DNA from 2 places in the Pseudogulbenkiania sp. FW507-F1 genome. Region 1 is predicted to be linked to the other one. Evidence: predicted binding sites of a transcription regulator. Region 1 holds the regulator's gene; the other holds the start of a gene.
What was found. The regulator FNR, encoded in region 1, switches genes on or off when oxygen is low (the NO sensors DNR and NnrR bind a similar motif). The targets are predictions, from matches to a motif close to TTGATNNNNATCAA.
Positions count from the first base shown of each region.

Region 2: the regulator FNR is predicted to act here: its motif matches at 4,480-4,493, upstream of AC3WG5_RS00960 (ribonucleoside triphosphate reductase).

Region 1 covers NZ_JBYSWM010000007.1:152,420-159,941, forward strand. Annotated here, with positions in the region: gene hmpA (NO-inducible flavohemoprotein) at 1-836, shown strand, start outside; gene AC3WG5_RS06720 (RrF2 family transcriptional regulator) at 894-1,355, shown strand; gene AC3WG5_RS06725 (patatin-like phospholipase family protein) at 1,735-2,718, shown strand; gene hemN (oxygen-independent coproporphyrinogen III oxidase) at 2,806-4,215, opposite strand; gene fnr (fumarate/nitrate reduction transcriptional regulator Fnr) at 4,349-5,104, shown strand; gene AC3WG5_RS06740 (DUF1853 family protein) at 5,316-6,266, opposite strand; gene AC3WG5_RS06745 (RNA methyltransferase) at 6,244-7,008, opposite strand; gene AC3WG5_RS06750 (inositol monophosphatase family protein) at 7,150-7,522, shown strand, end outside.
Region 2 covers NZ_JBYSWM010000001.1:201,457-208,978, reverse strand. Annotated here, with positions in the region: gene AC3WG5_RS00980 (aldehyde dehydrogenase family protein) at 1-183, opposite strand, end outside; gene AC3WG5_RS00975 (NAD(P)H-dependent flavin oxidoreductase) at 480-1,652, opposite strand; gene AC3WG5_RS00970 (anaerobic ribonucleoside-triphosphate reductase activating protein) at 1,761-2,453, opposite strand; gene nrdD (anaerobic ribonucleoside-triphosphate reductase) at 2,434-2,610, opposite strand; gene AC3WG5_RS00960 (ribonucleoside triphosphate reductase) at 2,666-4,399, opposite strand; gene AC3WG5_RS00955 (DUF411 domain-containing protein) at 4,876-5,316, opposite strand; gene AC3WG5_RS00950 (hypothetical protein) at 5,392-5,712, opposite strand; gene AC3WG5_RS00945 (LysR family transcriptional regulator) at 5,906-6,862, shown strand; gene AC3WG5_RS00940 (NAD(P)/FAD-dependent oxidoreductase) at 7,026-7,522, shown strand, end outside.

The DNA of each region.
Region 1 (7,522 bases):
AGCTTGCCGACCTGCTGATCGGGGCGGAACAACAGCTCTACACCGACGGCGCGCTGAGCCGCGGCGGCTGGTCCGGCGTGCGCAGCTTCACCGTCACCCGCAAGGTGGCGGAAAGCAGTGAGATCACCTCGTTCTACCTCTCCCCGTCCGACAAGGGCGCGGTGCCCGGCTTCCGTCCCGGCCAGTACATCACGCTGAAGCGTTTCGTGCCGGAACTGGGGTTGCTGCAGCCGCGCCAGTACAGCCTGTCGGACGCACCGGGCCAGGATTACCTGCGCATCTCGGTCAAGCGCGAACCCGGCAACGGTAGCACCCCGGCCGGACGCATCTCCAACCTGCTGCACGACACCGTGCACGAAGGCGACCAGCTCGAACTGGCCCCGCCGGGTGGCGACTTCTTCCTGCACGAAGAACGCAGCACCCCGGTCGTGCTGATCAGCGGCGGGGTTGGCGTGACGCCGATGCTCGCCATGCTCAACCATCTGGTGCTGACGCGAAGCCCGCGCCGCGTCGCCTTCGTCCACGGCTGTCGCAACGGTGCGGTGCACGCCATGAAGCGCCACGTCAACCAGCTGGCGGCGGAATGCGACAATGTCAGCAAGGTGGTGTTCTACGAAGAAGTGGGTGCCGAAGACCGCCTGGGCGAAGACTACGACCAGCAAGGCCGCGTCGACCTGGGCGCTGTGCGCGAGCAGGTACTGCTGCCGGATGCCGACTACTACCTGTGCGGCCCCTTGGCGTTCATGCTGGCGCAGCGCGACTGGCTGCTGGCGGCCGGGGTGGACGGCGGGCGCATCCACTACGAAGTGTTCGGCTCGCATACCATAGCCGGCTGATTGTGCCGCGCGGGTGGGAGGGGTATCCTGCCCGCATCACTCGAGACAGAACGAATCATGCAGTTGACCCGCTTCACCGACCTCGGCCTCAGGGTATTGATGTACCTGACCCACCGCGAACGCGACACCCCGGTCACCATCCCGGAAATCGCCGAGCGCTTCGCCGTGTCGCGCAACCACCTGGTCAAGGTAGTGCACTTCATGGCGCAGCAGGGCTGGCTGGTCACCACCCGAGGCAAGGGCGGCGGGCTGGCGCTGGCGCGCCCGGCCGATCACTACCGGCTGGGCGACGTCATCCGCACCCTGGAAGGCATGAGTGACCTGATCGACTGCGCCGAGCCGCCCTGCGCGCTGCGCAGCGGCTGCCAGCTCAAGTCGGCGCTGGACGTCGGCCTCACCGCCTTCTTCGAGGCGCTCAACCGCTTCACGCTGGCCTCCGCCGTCGCCGCGCCGACCGGCGAGGCCATCGTCCGCCTGCACCGCCGGCCCCGTCCGCTGGAGCCGGGCACCGTCTCCTAACGCCCTCCGCCGCCCTATCCGGTGGTTCGACGCTGGCACGGCGCCGCTCCGCGCGACACCGCACTGGACACCGCTCTCCCCGCCCTCCATCGGCCGCTCTGGCCCTGTGCTCTCCCCGCCACCGGGCCGCGGCGATCGCCCGGGACGGCCTGGCCACGTCTGCCGCCGTACTTTGCCCTGCCGGCATCCCCCACACATCGCCCCCTCTGCGGAACATGGCCGGAAGTTTGCTTGCCTAAACCGGGTCGGCGTCATGCCATGGCCACCTGAGCGGCCCCGCCACCTCTCACCCAGCGTTGCAGATTCCCCGGCAACACATCCCCGCAACAGAACGGCTCTAGCCTGTAGCAGGCTGGCTTCTTCGAGAAAGGGAACACCCATGAAGACCACTGAGATCGCCTTGGCCTTGCAAGGCGGCGGCGCGCACGGCGCCTTTACCTGGGGCGTACTGGACAGGCTGCTGGAAACACGCCGCTATCACCCCGCCGCGCTGAGCGGCGCCAGTGCCGGCGCCATGAACGCGGCGCTGCTGGCCTACGGCTGGATGGAGGGTGGTTACGACGGCGCGCGCGAGGCGCTGGGACAGTTCTGGCAACGGCTGTCGGCGCTCTACCCCTGGCCGGCGGCGCACGCCCCGCCCGTGGCGCTGCAAGGGCTGCTGCAGCTGTCGCACTTCCTGACCTCGGACCAGCTCAACCCGTTCGACTACAACCCGCTGCGCGAGCTGATCGCCAGCAGCATCGACTTCGCCCGGCTGCGCACCACCCCGATCCAGCTGTTCATCGCCGCGACCCACGTCAACAGCGGACGCCTCAAGCTGTTCCATGCCCACGAGCTGAGCGTGGAGCACCTGCTGGCTTCCGCCTGCCTGCCGCAGCTGCACCACACCGTACACATCGACGGCGAAGCCTACTGGGACGGCGGCCTCACCGCCAACCCGCCGCTGTTTCCGCTGGCCTACCAGGGGCGCGCCCGCGATATCGTGCTGGTGACGCTGGTGCCGCAACAGTGGGAGGAGACGCCTGGGCGTGCCGGCGCGGTCGAGCGCCGCCTCAACGACATCAGCTTCGGCTCGTCGCTGCATACCGAGTTGCAAGGGCTGGCCATCGCCAAGCGCGAAGCCGGCAGAAGTCTGTTCGGCCTGGGCCGCCTGGAGCGACACCTGCGCCAGCTGCGCCTGCACCATATCGATGCGGACGCTACCACCGGCGCGCTCGACAGCCTGAGCAAGCTCACGCCGCATCACGGCCTGGTGCAGCAGTTGTTTGCCGCCGGGCGCGAGCGGGCGCAGGCCTGGCTGCAAGAGCACGGTGCGGAAGTCGGGAGAAAAAGCACGATGCGGCTGTGGCGGCGCATCGGCTGACACGGGGCGACGTCGTCGCGGCGCAACGAAGAGCCGCGGCAAGAGCGCGCCACGACCGCAAGGCGGCCGTGGCGGGAAGGGAAAGGATCAGATGGTGCGCGAGTAGCGCGCCTTGGTCTGGCGCTCGCGCAGGTGGCGGTCGAAAGCCATGGCGATGTTGCGGATCAGGAAGCGGCCTTTGGGCTCAACCATCAGGAAGTCGCCGTCGAAAGTGAGCAGGCCCTGCTGCTGGAACTCGCGGATGGCCGGCATCTCGGCGGCAAAGTACTCGGCGAAGTTGATGCCGTGCACCTGCTCGATGGCTTCCACCGACAGCGCGAAGCGGCACATCAGCGCCTGGATGATGGAGCGGCGCAGGATGTCGTCGCCGTCCAGCACCATGCCGCGCAGCACCGGCAGGCGGTTTTCGTCGAGTGCGGCGTAGTAGCTCTCGAGATCCTTCTCGTTCTGGCTGTAACAGGGGCCGACCTTGCCGATGGAGGACACGCCGAAGCCGATCATGTCGCAGTCGGCGTGCGTGGAGTAGCCCTGGAAATTGCGCTGCAGCCGGCCCTGGCGCAGCGCCACGGTGAGGTCGTCCTCCGGCTTGGCGAAGTGGTCCATGCCGATGAACACGTAGCCGGCGGCGGCCAGCTGTTCCACCGAGTGCTGCAGGATGTCGAGCTTGACCGGCGGCAGCGGCAGGTCGGCCTCGTTGATGCGCCGCTGCGGCATGAACACCGTCGGCAGATGGGCGTAGTTATAGAGCGCGATGCGGTCCGGCCCCATGGCGATGACCTTGTCGACCGTGGCCGCCACCGACTCCTGGGTCTGCAGCGGCAGGCCGTAGATCAGATCGACGCTTACCGAGCGGAAGCCGGCCTCGCGCGCGGCGTCGATCACCACGCGCGTCTCTTCTTCGCTCTGGATGCGGTTGACCGCCTGCTGCACGCGCGGCTCGAAATCCTGCACCCCGACACTCATCCGGTTGAAGCCCAGGCGCGCCAGATGCAGCACGGTGTCGCGCGTCACCTTGCGCGGATCTATCTCAATGGAATATTCTCCCTCCGCCAAGAATTCGAAGCGGGTCCGGAGTATCCCCATCAGCCGTTCCAGCTGTTCATCCGACAGGAAGGTCGGGGTGCCACCGCCGAAGTGCAGCTGGATCACTTTTTCGCGCTGCCCCAGCACGTCGGCCACCAGGCCGACTTCCTTCTCCAGGTAATCGAGGTAGCGGTCGGCGCGGCTCTTGTCCTTGGTGATGATCTTGTTGCAGCCGCAGTAATAGCACACGGTATTGCAGAACGGCAGATGCACGTAGAGCGAGATCGGACGGCTGTTGGCGCCGATCTTGCGCTGCTGCAGCCAGTGACGGTAGTCCTTGGCGCTGAAGTCGTCGGTGAAGCGGTCTGCGGTCGGGTACGAGGTATAACGCGGGCCGGCGCCGTCGAGACGGGCAATCAGGGCGCGGTCGAACTCGCAACGTGTGGGCGAAAACGGTGGGTGGGTGGTGTTCATGATGTCTCGCGATGGAAAAACCAGTGGTGGACTGGTAAATTTGCGGCAAACCTCCCAGAAACGCTTTGACCGACATCAAGGCCCAACGCTTTGACCAACATCAAGGCTTACTTAACAGAAGCGGACATGCCGCATGACTGACTCGACTGTTGTTCCCCTGCAAGCCCTCAAGGTCTCCTGCTCCAACTGCACGCTGCGCGAATTGTGTCTGCCCCTGGGTCTGAACCGTGAGGAAATGACGCGACTGGATGCGGTGATCCGCCAGAGCCGGCGCCTGAAACGTGGCGAAGCGCTGTTTCGCAACGGCGAGGGCTTCAAGTCACTGTACGCGGTACGTACCGGTTTCTTCAAGACCTGCATCTCCAGCCAGGACGGGCGCGAGCAGGTCACCGGCTTTCACATGTCGGGCGAACTGATGGGACTGGACGGGATTTCGGCCAACGTGCACGGCTGCAACGCCGTCGCGCTGGAAGACAGCGAGGTGTGCGAGCTGCCGTTCAGCCGCATGCAGAACCTGGCGCTGGAGATTCCCTCGCTGCAACACCACTTCTACCGGCTGATGAGCCGCGAGATCGTGCGCGATCACAACGTGATGATGCTGCTGGGCAATATGAAGGCGGAGGAACGGCTGGCCGCCTTCCTCATCAACCTGTCGCAGCGCCTGACGGTACGCGGTTTCGCCGCCAACGACTTCATCCTGCGCATGAGCCGCGAGGAGATCGGCAGCTTCCTGGGGCTCAAGCTGGAGACGGTGAGCCGCACCCTGTCCAAGTTCCAGCAGCAGGGCTGGATCGCGGTGGACCACAAGCACATCCAGCTGGAGCAGCCCGAGCAGCTCAAGCAGTTGGTCGCCGGCTGCGCCAACGCCCACCCGACGCCGAACCACTGAGAACCTGTTTACGATCTCGCGAGCTAGAGCGAGACAAGGCAAAAACAGCTGAGGATGCGGAGTTTACAAGTAGTAAATGAGCATTCCAAAGTCGTTTTTAACGCCGTATCGCCGAAGCGCAGCAGATCGTAAACAGGTTCTGAGCCCTTCCGCGCCCCCGCGGTCCTAGCGTCAGCGGGCGGCCCACCGGCCACCGCGGCATGAATGGCGTTCAGCGCCCCCCGCTTCCCGCCTTGCCATTGGTCAGTTCCTGCACCGTGTCGAGCAACTCGGCCAGTCGCGCCGGCGGCGGCCAGTTCGGCGGGCAGACAAAACCGCGCGCCACTTCCTCCCAGTCCCCGCCCCCCAACGGCAAGACCTCGGCCACCAGCTGTGGCGCCTCTGCCGCCGCCAGGTGGCGGCGCAGCGCGTCCTCGTCCAGCGTCTCGGCCTCGTCCACCCGCGCCGGCGCCAGCCAGCGCAAGCGCGGCAGCCACACCCAGCGCGACGCCAGCGAGCGCCGCGGCCACGGCGCCAGCAGCGGGCGCGCCCAGCCGGTGAGGAGGTCGGGGGCCAGCGGCGGCTCGAGCAGCACGGCATGGGGATAGAACAGCCAGCCCGCCAGCCTGGCCGCGGTGCGGCAGCCGACGAAGCCGGGCGGCAACAAGGGTTGCGCCGCCGCGTGGCGCGACAGCGCGAGCTGATCCTGCAACTTGGCCGCCTTCAGCGCCCAGGCATCGCGCAGGCTGGGGCCGACCAGGGTATGGCGCCCTTCGCCCAGCATCAGGTAGAACTTGCTGGCGGTTTCGAGGTGCCACGGCTCGCCGTCGATGCGCAGCAGGAAGTCGAATTCGCCAATGGTGCGCAGCTCGCCATTCTGCACCTGCAGATTGGCCGCCACGCACTCGATGTGCGGCGCGAGCTCGAACCAGAACGCCAGCAGGTTTTCGGCGTAGCGACCAAGGCGGGTGGTGGGACGGGCGGCGAGCCAGGCCACTAGCGCCGCCGGGGCGCGGTCGAGTTCGGCCAACAGTCCCGGTCCGGCGTCGCCCAGCAGGCGCTCGGGCAGAATGTCGGCGCCGGTCAGCCACGGCGCCGGCGCCGTCAGTAGAAAGGCCAGGTCGCGCACCGCCGGGTGCGCGTAGGGCAGGTAGAAAGTGCTACTGCTGGCGGCGGCCGTCATCGCGCTGGGCCACGCGCTGCACCTGCTTGAGGAAGCCGCGCAGGATGTCGATTTCCTCGCGCAGCAGGTTGGCGCGGTTGAACAGGGTACGCAGGCGGCGCATCAGGCGCTCGCCGTTGCGCCGCTCGTAGTAGCCGATATCGGCCAGGGTCTGGTCGAGGTGGCCGCAGAAGCCCTCCACCTCGTCGCGCGTCGCGCTCTCCCCTTCCGGACGCAGGTAATCGACGTCGACGCCGGTGTGGCTGAACAGCTCGTAGGTCATCACCTGTACCGCCATCGCCAGGTTGAGCGAGAAATACTCGGGGTTGCCGGGAATGGTCACCAGCCGGTTGCACAGCTCGACCTCGTCGATCGACAGGCCGAAGGTCTCGTTGCCGAACACCAGCGCCACTTGTTCGCCGTCGCGCGCGCGCGCCACCAGCTCCGGCGTGGTTTCGCGCGGAGTGGAGAGCGGCGTGGTCAGCTCGCGGCGGCGGCTGGTCAGGGCGCAGGCCACGGTGACGCCGGACAAGGCTTCGGCCAACGTGTCGACCACCACCGCCTGCTGCAACAGGTCGACCGCGCCGGAGGCCAGCGTGTCGGCCTCGGGGCTGGGGAAGGTCTTGGGCTCGACCAGGTAGAGCCGCGACAGCCCCATGGTCTTCATCGCCCGCGCCGCCGATCCGATATTGCCCGGATGGCTGGGGCGCGCCAGCACCACACGAATGTTCTTCAAAAAATCAGGGACTTCGGGTTTCTTCATTCGCCATTTCGCATTAAAATAGACGGCTTATCAAAAGCCCGTCCATGAGCCGGGTTTTTTCGTTCCTTAACCCAGATTGTTTCCTACTACGATTTTCCCTACCGGGAAGGCCGGGGTAGTTGTCTTTACTAGAGGCCGTCAATGCATCCCATGCTCAACGTCGCGGTGAAAGCCGCCCGTCGCGCCGCCAGCGTCATCCAGCGCGCGTCGCACAACGTCGACACCATCCGCGTCGAGAAGAAGCAGCACAACGATTTCGTCTCCGAAATCGACCGCGCCGCCGAAGAGGCCATCATCTCGACCATTCTCGACGCCTACCCCAAGCATGGGATTCTAGCAGAAGAGTCCGGCGCCCAAGGCCTGGGCAACGCCGAGTTCGAGTGGATCATCGACCCGCTCGACGGCACCACCAACTTCCTGCACGGCCACCCGCAATACTCGGTGTCGATCGCCCTGATGCACAAGGGTCAAATCCAGCAGGCCGTAGTGTATGACCCCAACCGCAACGACCTGT
Region 2 (7,522 bases), on a different contig from region 1:
GGCGGTGAGGGCGTCGGCCAGCTTCAGCAGCCATTCGGCGCGCTGGGCGACGCTGAGGCGTGCCCAGGGGTGCTGCGCGCGCTTGAGCCGGGCGACGGCGTCGGCGAGTTTGTCTTCGGGCCAGGCGGGACGGGTGAACACCACCTCGCCGTTGGCGGGGTTGCAACTGGTAAAGGCTGTCATGGCAGGGCAGAAAACGCGATAGTGAACATCACTGTAACAAAAAGCCCCGGCCGAGGGCAGCCGGGGCTTTGGTCGCAGGCGACGCGGACGTTCAGAACCTGGCCATGATCTTGCTGCGCGATCCCTGATCGGGACTCATGCGCTCTGCGTGCGAATCTATCGCTGAGCCAATCGAAGATTGGCACGCAGGGATTCGCTCAGCGATCGGGAATCCTCATGGACTCCATGTCCATTCCGGTTCCTGTGCTGCTCTTCATCCCGCTGAGGGCCGCTCGCGACAGATCCTGAACAGGTTCTCAGGCCGGCGCCAGACCGGCCGGCTTCTCGCCGTGCAGGAAGTAATGGATGGTCTCCTGCACGCTCTTGATGGCGTCGCCGAACGGCAGCGGCTCGGCGCCGCGGAAGAACAGCCCCTTGCTCACCTCGCCGCGGAAGGCGGCGGCGAGCTTGAGGTCGATGCAGAACTGCCCGACCTTGGCGAGCCCGTCGCGCAGGCCGCACACCGACAGGCAGTTGAGCGCCTGGGTGCAGCGGCGCGGGTCGGCCTTGGCGTTGGCCTGCAACTTGTCGAGGCGCTTGAGGTAGCTCTTCAGCCACGGCGTCAGCACCCCGCGCGCCGGCAGCCCGGCCACGCTGACGAATTCGACGATGTCCTCGGCGCGGGCGCCGGCCAGGGTCTGCTTGAACTGCGGGTGGGCGTCGCCTTCCTCGGTCACGGCGAAGGCGGTGCCGATCTGCACCGCTGCGGCGCCGTAGTCGTTGAGGTAGGTCTGTACCTTCTCGTGGCTGTTGACGCCGCCGGCGACGATGAGCGGAATCTGCTCGCGCTCAAGTCCCAGCGACTGGAACAGCGCGAAGGTCTCGTCCAGCACCCGCTTGAAGTCGAACTTGGCGTCGGCGATGTCGTCGAGACGCGCCGCGCCGAGGTGGCCGCCGGCATGTTTGGGATGTTCGATGACGATGGCGTCGGGCAGGCGGTTCTTCTTCATCCAGCGCTTGAGCACGATGCCGATGCCGCGTGCCTCGGACAGGATCGGGATCAGCGCCACGTCCGGATGCGCGGCGGTCATCTCCGGCAGATCGAGCGGCAGGCCGGCGCCCATCACCACCGCGTGCGCACCCGACTCGCAAGCCTGGCGCACGTAGTCGGCATGGGCGTCGACCGCCTTCATCACGTTGACGGCGACCAGGCCCTGGCCGTCGGCGTTGGCCAGGGCGCCCTTCACCTCGCGGTCGAGCGCGATCAGGTTGAGGCGGTTGAGTTCGTCGGCGCCGCCGGCGCGTTCGCTCTGTGCCATCAGGTCGGGGTGCAGGTGGCGCAGGTCGACGCTGGCGATGGTGCCGACGCCGCCGGCACGGGCCACGGCGCCGGCCAGGCTCTTGGCCGAGACGCCGACACCCATGCCGCCCTGCACGATGGGCAGGAGGCTACGGCCGCGGATCACGAGGGGGGAAAACGGGTGGGTCATGGTGGGTGGGTTCTGGCTGCGGGGAAAGGCTCACATTGTAGGGAGGCGGGGTGGCAGGGCTTTGATCGGAGTCAAGGAAGACCCGGCCCCGCCGTGTTCTCCCCGGTTTCAATGCTGGCGGAAGGTGAAATCGGCAAAGCGCAGCGCGATGTCATGGTGATTGCCGGGCCAGCCGGCGGGCCATGGTGTCGGCAGCGGCGCGGGCGGGCGGATCGCCTGCCAACGGTAGTGGCGCACGCCGTGCGTCGCCAGCTCGTCGGCGAGCCGGGCCAGCACCGTTTCATCGTGCCAGTGCGGGTGGATCGAGGTGCGGCACTCGTAGGCGACGCCGCTGGCCAGCAGCAGCTCGAGGCTGCGGCGCGCGGCGCGGCCGCTGCCGGGCACGCCGGTGAGCGCATCGTAGCCGGCCCACTCCGTTTTCACGTCGAAGCCGACCCAGTCGAGCAGCGGCAGCGCTTCGGCCAACCTGGCCGGATACGCCCCGCCGCTGTGCAGCCCGGTGGCGAAGCCGAGTGCGCGCACCTCGGCCAGCAGCGCCGGCAGCGCCGCCTCGGCCAGCGGCTCGCCGCCCGAGAACACCACGCCGTCGAGCAGGCCGCGGCGGCTCGCCAGCCACTCGCGCAGCGCCGGCCAGTCGGTCTTGCCGTCGCGGCGCCGCCATAGCTGCGGGTTGTGGCAGTAGCCGCAGCGCCAGGGGCAGCCGGCGAGGAACACCACCGCCGTGAGCTTGCCCGGCCAGTCGCAGGACGAGAACGGTTCCAGTCCGCCGATGCGCGCCGCCTCAGCCGGCTTCACGCTCATCGAAGTGCAGGCGTTCGTTGAACTCGCCCTGCTTGCCGATGTTGAACGCCGCCACCGGACGGTGGTAGCCCATCACGCGGGTCCACACTTCACAACGGGTGCGTTCGCTGTTGTCCAGCACGGTGTCGAGATGGCGTTGTTCGGACAGATTGCTCATGGTGTTGCCTTTCTAAAAGAGTCAAAAGGTTGGCCGAAGCCGGGGGCATGGTGCTTTAACCCTGCCTGCGCCGCTTCTCCGCCAGCAGCTCCGCGTCGCAGCGCGGGCAGAACTCGTGGTGGCCCGACAGGTAGCCGTGTTTCGGGCAGATCGAGAAGGTCGGCGTGATGGTGATGTAGGGCAGGCGGAACCCCGCCAGCGCCCGTTTCACCAGTTGGCGGCAGGCCTCCGGGCTCGACACCGCCTCGCTCATGTAGAGGTGCAGCACGGTGCCGCCGGTGTACTTGCGCTGCAGCGCCTCCTGGCGCGTCAGCGCTTCGAACGGGTCGTCGGTGAAGCCCACCGGTAGCTGGCTGGAGTTGGTGTAGTAGGGCTGCTCGGCCGTGCCGGCCTGCAGGATGTCGGCAAAGCGTTTGCGGTCTTCCTTGGCGAAGCGGTAGGTGGTGCCTTCCGCCGGCGTCGCCTCCAGGTTGTAGAGATGGCCGGTCTGTTCCTGGAACGCCAGCATCTGCTCGCGGATGTGGTCGAGGTAGCGGCAGGCGAAATCGTGCCCCCAGGCGCTGGTGATGTCGTCACGGTCGGCGGTGAAGTTGCGGATCATCTCGTTGATGCCGTTCACCCCCACCGTGCTGAAGTGGTTGCGCAGCGAGCCCAGGAAGCGCTTGGTGTAGGGGTAGAGGCCCTCGTCGATCAGGCCCTGCACCACGCGGCGCTTCTCCTCCAGTGTGTCGCGCGCCAGCGCCATCAGGCGGTCGGTTTCCGCCAGCAGGCCGGGCAGGTCGTCCTTGAAGCGGTAGCCCAGGCGCGCGCAGTTGAGCGTCACCACGCCCACCGAGCCGGTCTGCTCGGCGCTGCCGAACAGGCCGTTGCCGCGCTTCAACAGTTCGCGCAGGTCGAGCTGCAGGCGGCAGCACATGCTGCGCACCATGTGCGGCTCAAGGTCGGAGTTCACGAAGTTCTGGAAGTAGGGCAGGCCGTACTTGGCGGTCATCGCGAACAGCAGATCGGTGTTCTCGCCGTACCAGTCGAAATCCTTGGTGATGTTGTAGGTCGGAATCGGGAAGGTGAACACCCGCCCCTTGGCGTCGCCCTCCAGCATCACCTCGATGTAGGCGCGGTTGATCAGCGCCATCTCGCGCGCGCAGTCGCCGTAGGTGAACGGCATCTCCTCGCCTCCGATCAGCGGGATCTGCTCGCGCAGGTCTTCCGGACACAGCCAGTCGAAGGTCAGGTTGGTGAACGGCGTCTGCGTGCCCCAGCGGCTCGGCACGTTGAGGTTGTAGATCAGCTCCTGGATGCACTGCTTGACCTGCTCGTAGGAGAGACCGTCCTTTTTCACGAACGGCGCCAGGTAGGTGTCAAAGGAGCTGAACGCCTGCGCTCCGGCCCATTCGTTCTGCAGCGTGCCGAGGAAATTGACGATCTGGCCGCAGGCCGACGACAGGTGGCGCGGCGGCTGCGACTCCACCTTGCCCGGCACGCCGTTGAAACCCATCTGCAGCAAGGTGCGCAGCGACCAGCCGGCGCAGTAGCCCGACAGCATGTCCAGGTCGTGGATGTGGAAGTCGCCCTCGCGGTGCGCGCGGGCGGCCTCGGCGCTGAATACCTTGGCGAGCCAGTAGTTGGCGGTCACCTTGCCGGCCACGTTGAGAATCAGCCCGCCCAAGCTATAGCCCTGGTTGGCGTTGGCTTGCACGCGCCAGTCGGCGCGGCTCAGGTATTCGTCGATGGCGGCGACGGCGTCGACCGGGGCGACGGGGTGGTCAGAAAGGCGGGCTGCTTCAGTCATGGCTCAACATATGGTGTTTGTTTCGTTGAGGTGCACTATAAATGGTGGAATGACGCTCGGGTGCGCGATGCGGGAATCCCTTGACGTGGATCAAGCGGTAAACCGCATCATGTTGTGTCTGAGAAATGAAAAAGGCACAGCATGCTGTGCCTTTTGGGGTGTGACCGGCAGGACGGGTGGCGCGGAGCGCAAGCCATCGCCGCCCAGGCGAGTCGATGGGGTCCGGCATTGACTGCACAAGGTCGCGCAGCGTTGCGAAGGAAGAATACCTTCACCCATCCGACAGCCAGGAAATGTGGAGGAGACCCATTTTAGTAGGCGAGCGAGCCAAAGCCGGTTGAGTGCCACCAGCGCAAAGGACGCGGCATGGACATGTAGTCCATGGGGATTCCGTATCGCTGAGCGAATCTCTGAGGGAGATTCGCACGCAGTACTGCCGGCACTCTTAAGGCGTAGCCGCCTAATGAAACGGGGCTTCAGCGCTCGGCATAGACGAAGCGTTTCCCCGTCTTGTCGAAGGCGTACACCTTGTACGCCACCTTGCCCATGCCCTCCATGCCCTCCATGCCCGGGCTGCCCGGTGGCATGCCGGGCACGGCGAGGCCGACGAGGTTCTTCGGCTTGTCGTGCAGCACCTTCTGCACCAGGTCGGCCGGCACGTGGCCTTCGAAGGTGTAGCCGCCGATGCGCGCGGTATGGCAGGCGCCCATGTCGGAGGGGACGCCGAAGCGCGAACGCACGCTGGCGAGTTCGCGGCTCGGCTCCACCTGCAGCGTGATGCCCTTGCCTTGCAGGTGCTCGGCCCAGGCCGTGCAGCAGCCGCAGTTGGGGTCCTTGTACAGCGTGCCCTGGACGGCCAGAGCGTGGCCGGAGAAGATCAGTGCGCCGATCACGGCGAGTCGTTGCGGAGTATTCATGGTCGATAGCTGTCCTGAGAGGGAGAACCTGGCGGCCCGGTGGCGGGCCGCCGCGTGCGGGATTCGCTTGCCTGCTCAGGCGACCGGGGGGCGGGTGGCCACCGGCGGGATGAACTGCGCCTCCCCGCCGCGTTCGTGTCCCACCTGCACCGCCCCGGGCGAGACCCGCCGTACTTCTCCGACATCGGCATGGGCAGCTGTTGCGTAAAAATGACAGCACGCTGGCGCATCGGATGGCAGCGCCCGGTGGCGGCAGCCGGCGTCAGCCGCTGCCATGCAGGGTGCGGCGGTGCTGCCATGGCATGCTTCTGGCGGTACGCTTTGCGCCAGGGTGGAGAGCGGCAAGGCCAGCCACACGGTCAGCACCAGCAGCAGCAAGGGGCGGAGGAAGTTCATGCGGTAATCGTAGCGCAGGTGAGGTGTGCCGGGCTTGAGCTGGCACAAATCATTTCAATCTTCATTGTTTTCAAAGAATGGTGTAACCTTTTTAAAGAAATACCCAATCAATTTTCGTCAGCCCCTCAGCTCGACGCCGGACGATCCCGCCCGGGGCCCGCAGGGGCCGGCCCTACCATGGAATCCGTAGCGCATGGATACCTTGAAGGCACTGATGGTCTTTATGACCACCGCCGAAAACGGCAGTTTCTCCGACGCGGCGCGCAAGCTCGGCGTCTCTCCCGCCGCCATCAGCCAGAGTATCGCCCGGCTCGAACAGGAACTGGAAGTCCGCCTGTTCAACCGCACCACGCGCCAGCTGACGCTGACCGAGGACGGCCGGCGCTTCTACGCGCAATGTCGCGGCCCGGTGAACAATCTGGACGCGGCCATCAACCAGCTCAAGGCGAGCCGCGACGAGCCGGCCGGGCACCTGCGTATCAGCCTGCCCAACTCCTTCGGCCGGCACTTCATCCTGCCGCTGATGGGCGAGTTTTGCCAGCGTCACCCCAAGATTCGCGTGTTCTTCGGCCTTGACGACCATTTTAGCGATCTGATCGAGGACGGCTACGACGTCGGCGTGCGCGTCGGCATGATGCCGGACTCGCGCCTGTCGGCGCGCCACCTGGCGCAACTGCCGCTCTACACCGTGGCGGCGCCCGAATACTGGAGCAAGAACGGCCGTCCGCAGAAACCCGACGACCTGGCCAACCACAACTGTATCAACTACCAATTCCCGACCTCCGGTCGACTGTGCAAGTGGGAGTTCGAGCGCGACGGCGAGCGTATCCCGCTCGAGGTCAACGGCATCTATACCCTGAACGACATCGAGGCGGTGTGCGAAATGGCACGCCTGGGCTTCGGCGTGGCGCAGGTGCCGGGTCATGAGGCAATGCCCTATCTGCGCAGCGGCGAACTGGAGGCGGTGCTGACCGACTTCATCTCGCTGGAACGTTCGATCTACATCTGCTTCCCGCACCGCGAGCACATCGCCCCGCGCACCCGGGTCTTCGTCGACTATGTGGCGGAGAAACTGGCCGAACATCCCGACATCGTCGCCGATCTCCCCGGTCTGGACCTGACTGCCAAGCGCGAGGCGGCGCAGCACTGAGCCGACGCGCCAGCCCGATCGCACGCCCGGCCTGGCCGGGCTTTTTTCTGCCTGTGGCCAACGGCCAAGCCCGCATTGTCGAGTATTTTCGACGCGTGTATCGTGATGACAGGCGGGTGCCCCTTCCTCGGCCCGTCCGGAAAACGATTGCAACAGGTGCACCATGGACCGTCCTCTCGAACACCCCCACTCCTACTACGCCGCCTCACGCAACCCGGCGCCGGATCATCCCGTACTGCGCGGCGCGCATCACTGCGACGTGTGCGTGATCGGGGCCGGCTACACCGGCCTGTCGGCGGCGTTGCACCTGGCCGAGTACGGCTACCGGGTCATGGTACTGGAGGCGGCGCGGGTCGGCTGGGGCGCCTCCGGACGCAATGGCGGGCAGATCGTCAACAGCTACAGCCGCGACCTGGACGTGATCGAGCGCCGCCACGGCAAGGCCGCCGCCGCCGCGCTGGGGAGCATGGCGTTCGAGGGCGGCAGCATCATCCGCGAGCGGGTCGCCAAGTACGGCATCCGGTGCGACCTGAAGCAGGGTAATGTGTTCGCCGCCTTGACCGGCAAGCAGCTCGATGAACTGGAGGCCAAGCAGCGTTTGTGGGAGCGCTTCGGCCACACCGGACTGCGGCTCATCGATCAGGCCGGCATGAAGGATAT